Algoriphagus sp. Y33: one gene and its partner. The protein of the gene in region 2 interacts with the protein of the main gene of each other region in a pairwise test. Links are inferred from orthologs where the notes say so. Each region holds a gene or a part of one and is shown on either strand. Other genes may lie near its edges. The genes, in order: ID165_RS19240 and ung.

Region 1 (3,233 bases), 1.4 Mb from region 2 along the record:
TTTTCGCCTCCCGTAATTTGATCTACAGCCACTCCCGCCATCTCATATCCCGGAGCTACCAGTCCGTAGATCCCATTATTATAAAGTGCTACTTCTCCGATGGCATAAATGGCCGGATCGGAAGTTTCCATTTTATTATTCACATATACTCCGCCCCTTTCACCTGTTTTCAGGCCACATTTCACCGCCAATTCGTCTCTGGGACGTATACCTGCGGAAATAATCAGCATGTCGGTTTGGAGGGAAGTTTCGTCTGTAAATTCTATTTTTTCGACACCTTCTTCCCCTGTGATTTCTTTGGAGTTTTTGCCCAGGTGAATGTTCATGCCAAGGCTCTCTATCTTGTTCTGAAGCATGTCACTGGCGGCTTTGTCCAATTGACGCGGCATCAGACGCGGGGCAAATTCGATTACATCGGTTTGAAGTCCGAGTTCTTTGGCCGCATTTGCCGCTTCCAGACCAAGAAGACCTCCTCCAAGTACAGATGCTTTGAATTTTCCTTCAAGCTTGAGTTTTTGCGCATAATCCTTGATTGCATCGAGATCTTCTATGGTTCTGTATATGAATACACCGGGCTTGTCCACTCCTTTGATATTCGGGACAAAGCAGGAAGAGCCGGTAGCCAGAACTAGATAGTCATATTCGAAATAGTCGTGCTTATGTGTAAAGACACGCTTGGTTTCCACCTCAATAGAAGTGATCATTTCTCCTGTACGTAGCGTGATGTTATTCTCAGCATACCAGTTACGGGGCGCTAAAAGCAGCTTATCCGCCGAATCCAGTGAGAAGTATTCGCTTAGGTGGACACGATCATAAGCCGGCCTGGACTCTTCCCCGAATACTACAACTTTAAATTGATCGCGAAGTGGGTGGGCGGCCAGTTTTTCGCAAAACTTGTACCCCACCATTCCATTTCCTATGACAATAACTTTTTTCATGGCTACGTATTTTAGAACTCAAATATAAGTATAAATACGTAATTAAAAGCAAAAACATAAAGAAATACTTATTATAAATAAGTATAAGAAAGTAAGCTGGAAAGGAGAAAAGGGTGTCAATAGGCTTTAAAATCGACTTATCACTGGATTAAGTATCTAGATATTGGATGAATTTTGCTTCTACGTAAGTGGTCTAATTAGAGGAAAATTTTATTTGGTTCTCCCGACTGCCCTATCAAAACCTTGATTAAGGCGGGCTTCCCTCAGGGGATGAGAGTGTAAAGTAGATCCGGCTTCTGGAGAAGCAGGATAACAGAATCGGGATAACACAGAGATTGCTTTTACGGTACATCGGGACAGGCTGTTCCCCACAATGACGGAGTGTATTTATTGCTAACTGTGTCCTCCGCGTAAACCTCTGTGCTCTGCGGTTATTTTGTCTTCAAATAAAAAAAGCATCCCAAAACGGAATGCTTTCAAAATTTATTTTTTTCGATTAGAATTAACCTACTCTTTCGATCTGGGAGAAGTAGAAAGATCCTTCGATAGCGGCATTTTCGTCAGAGTCAGAACCGTGTACGGCATTAGCTTCTATAGACTTGGCGAAGATCTTACGGATAGTTCCCTCACCTGCATCAGCCGGGTTGGTAGCACCTATCAATTTTCTGAAATCTTCCACTGCATTTTCTTTCTCCAGGATAGCTGCGATGATAGGTCCGGAAGACATATATGCGCAAAGATCAGCGTAGAATGGTCTTTCTGAGTGAACTTCGTAGAATTTGCCTGCGATCTCTTTTGTCAATCGGGTTGCCTTCATGGCCACGATTTTGAAGCCTGCTTCTTCGATCATTTTCAAAATTGCTCCTGAGTTTCCATCTGCGAAAGCATCAGGTTTGATCATAGTGAATGTTCTGTTAGTTGCCATGTTTTATGTTTTTCATTGGTTTAATTCGGGCGCAAAAATAGACTTTTTCGCAGCATTCACCATAAAAACTTTAGCATTTTCCGTGTAGTTTATTCATTATCAGTGAGCTGGGATAATTGGGAATTGTCGAAAATTTCCTGACCTTTGCGTACTACAGAGCCAAAAAGCAGCTAAATGTATAAAATTGAAGCTTTAGCCTCGTTTAAGAGAGAGATAGCCTCACCCAAAAAAATATTTATCACTACTCACGTCAAACCCGATGCCGATGCATTGGGTTCTTCATTGGGGTTGGCTAACTACCTGCTCAAGAAGGGGCATGAGGTGACGGTGGTGACCCCGTCGGATTATCCTTCATTTCTGGACTGGATGAAAGGCAATGACGCAGTGCTGGATTTCAGTAATCCCAAGCACACTGATCTTGCCACCAAGAAATTAAATGAAGCGGATGTTATTTTTTGTTTGGACTTCTCTGTTTTAAAAAGGGTAAACGAATTAGGCGAAATGATCCGCAAGTCGGAAGCATATACCGTCAATATTGATCATCATCAGGATCCTGAGGATTTTGCTGATTTCCGTATCTGGAGCACTGAAGCCGCCGCTACCTGCGAACTGGTCTATGAAATGATCGTGCAGTTGGGGGATGAGAAGCTTTTGGATAAAGACATCGCTGAATGCCTCTATGCCGGGATTATGACTGACACGGGAGGGTTTAGACATCCCAATACCACCAAGAATGTACATCTCGTAGTGGCGGAATTGGTAGATTTGGGAGCCGATATTTCACAAATCGCCAATTGGATCTATGATTCCAATTCGGTCAATAGACTGAAATTTATCGGTTTTGCGATCAGCCGCCGGCTGGTAGTACATGAAAATCTTCATATGGCCTATTTTGCGATCAGCAAAAAAGATCTTAAAAAATATCAAAGTCGTACAGGCGATACAGAAGGTTTGGTCAATTATGCATTATCTTTGGACGGGATAAAGCTGGCTGCCTTATTTTCGGAACGTGAAGACGGTGTCAAAATTTCTTTCAGATCATCCAGTGAAGTAGCCATCAATAAATTTGCGGCAGAGTATTTTGATGGTGGTGGACATAAAAATGCCTCGGGAGGAAAGTCTACGTTGAGTCTTAAAGACACTGTAGAGCGATTTGAGACCTTGGTGGAAGAGCACCAGGACGAATTATTCCGCGTTGTTCCTCTTGCAACAGATTGATTGGCTTGAACTCCCCTTTATTACCTTGAAAAATCACTTATCCTTTACGAAATCGGACATGACCCAGACGTTACACACTGGGATGATTGTAGTGCCTGCGAGATTCCCTGTCCGTACAGGCGGGCATTCCGTTACCTTCGTAACGGGACAAG
Region 2 (3,231 bases):
ACATAGTCGCTTTTTTCTCCGGGGTAATCCAACAACACAATACCGCATTCATAAAAGTCTAAACTAAGTTTGACTAGGGGATTGGATTTTATTTCTTTCCATACTTTTTCCATTTCCCTTGACCAATGAATATCTCCTATAGCAATAATGGATTTCGTATGGGTTTTTTGAAGTATTTGTTCGAAATAAGTTAAAGTACCTTCGTAAGTATGTGTAGCATCTACCAGGGCAAAATCGATTTTTTCCAAGGTGCAAAGCGTGGAAGGCAGCGTGTGGTTAAGTTCTCCAACAATTAAATTGAGATTTTCGAATCCCTGACTTGGCTTGGCAACTCTGGCAATCTCAGTGGAACCTTCGAAAGTGTATAGGCTTCCCTGAGTAGTCCTAGATAGATACCTACTACCGATACCCATGCAAGTTCCCAACTCGACGACGATATGAGCAGGAGTCAGCGAGCAGAAAAACTGATAAAGTTGTGCATACTTCCGACTACTGGTGCTGAACTTGGTAATGTCAGCCACGTGTCGCTTCGCAGTGTTGACAATTTTGGATCCTGCGCCGTAATCATCTACTTCAATGACTTCATCCGACGAAAGCAAATGCTTTCTATATACTTCGATGTCAAGATCTATACTTTTATTTGCCTCAATGTAGTCGAAAAGATCTTGATAGGTACTGAATAACAAGGGAGACTGAAGGGAATATTTGTCTTCTTTATTCAGCCAGTAAGCTAGGTAGGAGAGTAGCGGAAAAGATTTGTTTAGCAAATCAATTATGAAAGTAATTTGCAATCATTTGAAATTCGGGTATTACTACTTCGAATTTACTTCCGTCAAAGAGTTTTTCCATAAAGTAAATTCCAGTCATCTTTCCCATGCCCGACTTTAGGTTGCAACCTGACACGTAGCTATGTGTCTCGCCGGGTTCCAGAATAGGTTGTTGCCCCACTACGCCGTCCCCTTCAACTATTTTCTTGACTTCTGCTGCATCAGAAATTTCCCATCTTCTGCGCAATAGCTGCACGGTTTGGCTGCTTTTGTTTTCAATAGTTACCTTGTATGTGAAAACAAAATGGTGCTGATGAGGACTGGAGAATTCTGATTGGTAGGTGACTTCAACACTTACTTGAATTCCGGACGTAATCGCAATTGCCATAATTTAAGTAATTTAAAAGTCTGTAAATATATAAGTTATAGTTTGATTAGCAATATGTCCATGGATGTGAAAATAGAGCCAAGCTGGAGAAATACATTAATGCATTTGTTTGAACAAAAGTTCTTTAATGACTTGGTTTCCTTTGTGAAAGACGAGTATGCGACGACAAAAGTTTACCCACCGGGAAAGGAAATCTTTAATGCGTTCAATCATTGCCCTATTGACTCTGTAAAGGTGGTGATTCTTGGGCAAGACCCCTACCATGGTCCGGGACAAGCACATGGATTGGCTTTTTCTGTTAGGCCAGAAGTGCCTTTTCCGCCAAGCCTACTGAATATTTTTAAGGAAATAGAATCGGATCTAGGTAAGCCTTTGCCCGCAAATGGAGATCTGACACGCTGGGCAGACCAGGGTGTGTTTTTATTGAATGCTACACTCACCGTGCGGGCTCATCAGGCAGGGTCTCATCAGAATAAGGGATGGGAGGAGTTTACCGATGCGGTGATTCGGGCAATCAGTGAAAGCAGATCGCATGTGGTATTCTTGCTTTGGGGAGCGTATGCCCAGAGAAAATCCTTACTCATTGATTCTGAGAAGCACTTGGTGTTGAAAGCACCGCATCCAAGCCCGCTCTCATCATACCGCGGGTTTTTTGGCTGCAGGCACTTTTCAAAAGCAAATGACTATTTGATTGCTAATGGTATAGGGCCAATTAACTGGTGAATCAGCGAGTCAAGACGCGCCGACTGCAGCAAAAGTGTATTTGGTAAATAAGACTTCAACTTCCTGCCCACCGGTAGGCGGACGCCCATTCTGATAAACTTGGACTTTCCCCAAGATAGGAAGACCTGCCTGAAAATGATCTATAATCTGTGGCGTCTGTGAAAATCTGTGTGTCTACACTTAAGTTAAAACATTTAAAAAAAGAGACTGTCTCATAACTCATGATTGTCACATTGAGCAGCTTGCCTTGCTGTGGCGGGAAGTCGAAATGGGCTTAATTAGCACATAAAAGAATTCGACTTCGCCCAGTCTGATGAGAAAAGCTGATTATGGGACAGTCCCTTAAAGATTAATTTATTCCGCTAAATATTCTACTCCAACGAATCTTGCTGAACATTGATTCATGCTTGTCCAGCGAAAGCCACAAGAACCAAGCTTTGCCTACGATATGGTCTTCGGGAACGAAGCCCCAATAGCGGGAATCCAGCGAATCGTGACGATTGTCCCCCATCATGAAGTAATAATTCTGTTTGAATGTATAGCTGTCTACTTTTTGACCATCGATAAAAAGTTGTCCTTCTTTTACTTCTACATTCTCCAGACCTTCATATTTCTCGATAGTGAAACTGTATTTCATCACATTTTCATTGGTCATCTCGATTGTCCAGCCTTTGGCAGGGATTTTAAGAGGGCCATAATTGTCGCGATTCCAGCCTAAAGTCAATCCGTCAGGAAAAACACCTGATTCTCCACCGCTTTTCTGGAGCCTTTTAGTCACTGACGTCACCACAGGGGATGATTTTAATCTATTGATCACCTCTTCCGTGGCAAAGACCAAATAGCCCGATCCATCACTGAAAGTCAAATGACTTTCAGGATTGATGTCGTACTGTTTGAAGAAATCTTCTGTAAGAGGTCTGTTAGTGATCACATCATATGAAAATTGCATTTCATCAGGTTTTGGGGAAGGTTCGTTATTTACGAAAGCATTTCCCTCTCTTACTTCGATTACATCTCCAGCGATCCCGATTGCCCGCTTGATATAGTTGGTTTTAAGATCGGTAGGATATTGAAATTCTACAGGGTAATTGAATACGACTACATCATTTCTTTTCACATCAGAGAACCCCGGGAGTCTATAGTAAGGTATCTTAATAGCATCTGAATAAGAAGGGAGTTCGGTCCCCCATATTTTCTGATGAGTAAGAGGCACTTGCAGTGGCGTCATCGGAAACCTTGTTCCATAATGCATTTTACTTACGAAAAGAAAATCTCCCACCAAAAGTGATTTTTCCATCGAAGCTGTGGGGATTGTGAATGGCTCCAATAGTAGCCATCGGATCAAACTGGCTG

Evidence for each region.
Region 1: the proteins of ung (region 2) and ID165_RS19240 interact in binary tests that used the Escherichia coli proteins (3 or more experiments, as listed by UniProt). The link is inferred for Algoriphagus sp. Y33 from one-to-one orthologs.

What each region holds. Positions count from the first base shown.
Region 1 is NZ_CP061947.1:4,742,399-4,745,631, reverse strand. Bases 153-3,053 are described here. They hold ID165_RS19240 (nucleoside-diphosphate kinase), read right to left. Parts: upstream 1,864-3,053; coding sequence 1,441-1,863; downstream 153-1,440. Other genes in these bases: ID165_RS19235 (bifunctional oligoribonuclease/PAP phosphatase NrnA), read left to right, coding at 2,047-3,053; nirB (nitrite reductase large subunit NirB), read right to left, coding at 153-938. In the rest of the region: more of nirB, read right to left, coding at 1-152; more of ID165_RS19235, read left to right, coding at 3,054-3,081. UniProt on the Escherichia coli protein: Major role in the synthesis of nucleoside triphosphates other than ATP. The ATP gamma phosphate is transferred to the NDP beta phosphate via a ping-pong mechanism, using a phosphorylated active-site intermediate.
Region 2 is NZ_CP061947.1:6,153,632-6,156,862, forward strand. The notes cover bases 148-3,046. They hold ung (uracil-DNA glycosylase), read left to right. Parts: upstream 148-1,215; coding sequence 1,216-1,878; downstream 1,879-3,046. Other genes in these bases: ID165_RS25400 (O-methyltransferase), read right to left, coding at 148-791; apaG (Co2+/Mg2+ efflux protein ApaG), read right to left, coding at 769-1,155; lepB (signal peptidase I), read right to left, coding at 2,228-3,046. Also shown: more of ID165_RS25400, read right to left, coding at 1-147; more of lepB, read right to left, coding at 3,047-3,231. UniProt on the Escherichia coli protein: Excises uracil residues from the DNA which can arise as a result of misincorporation of dUMP residues by DNA polymerase or due to deamination of cytosine.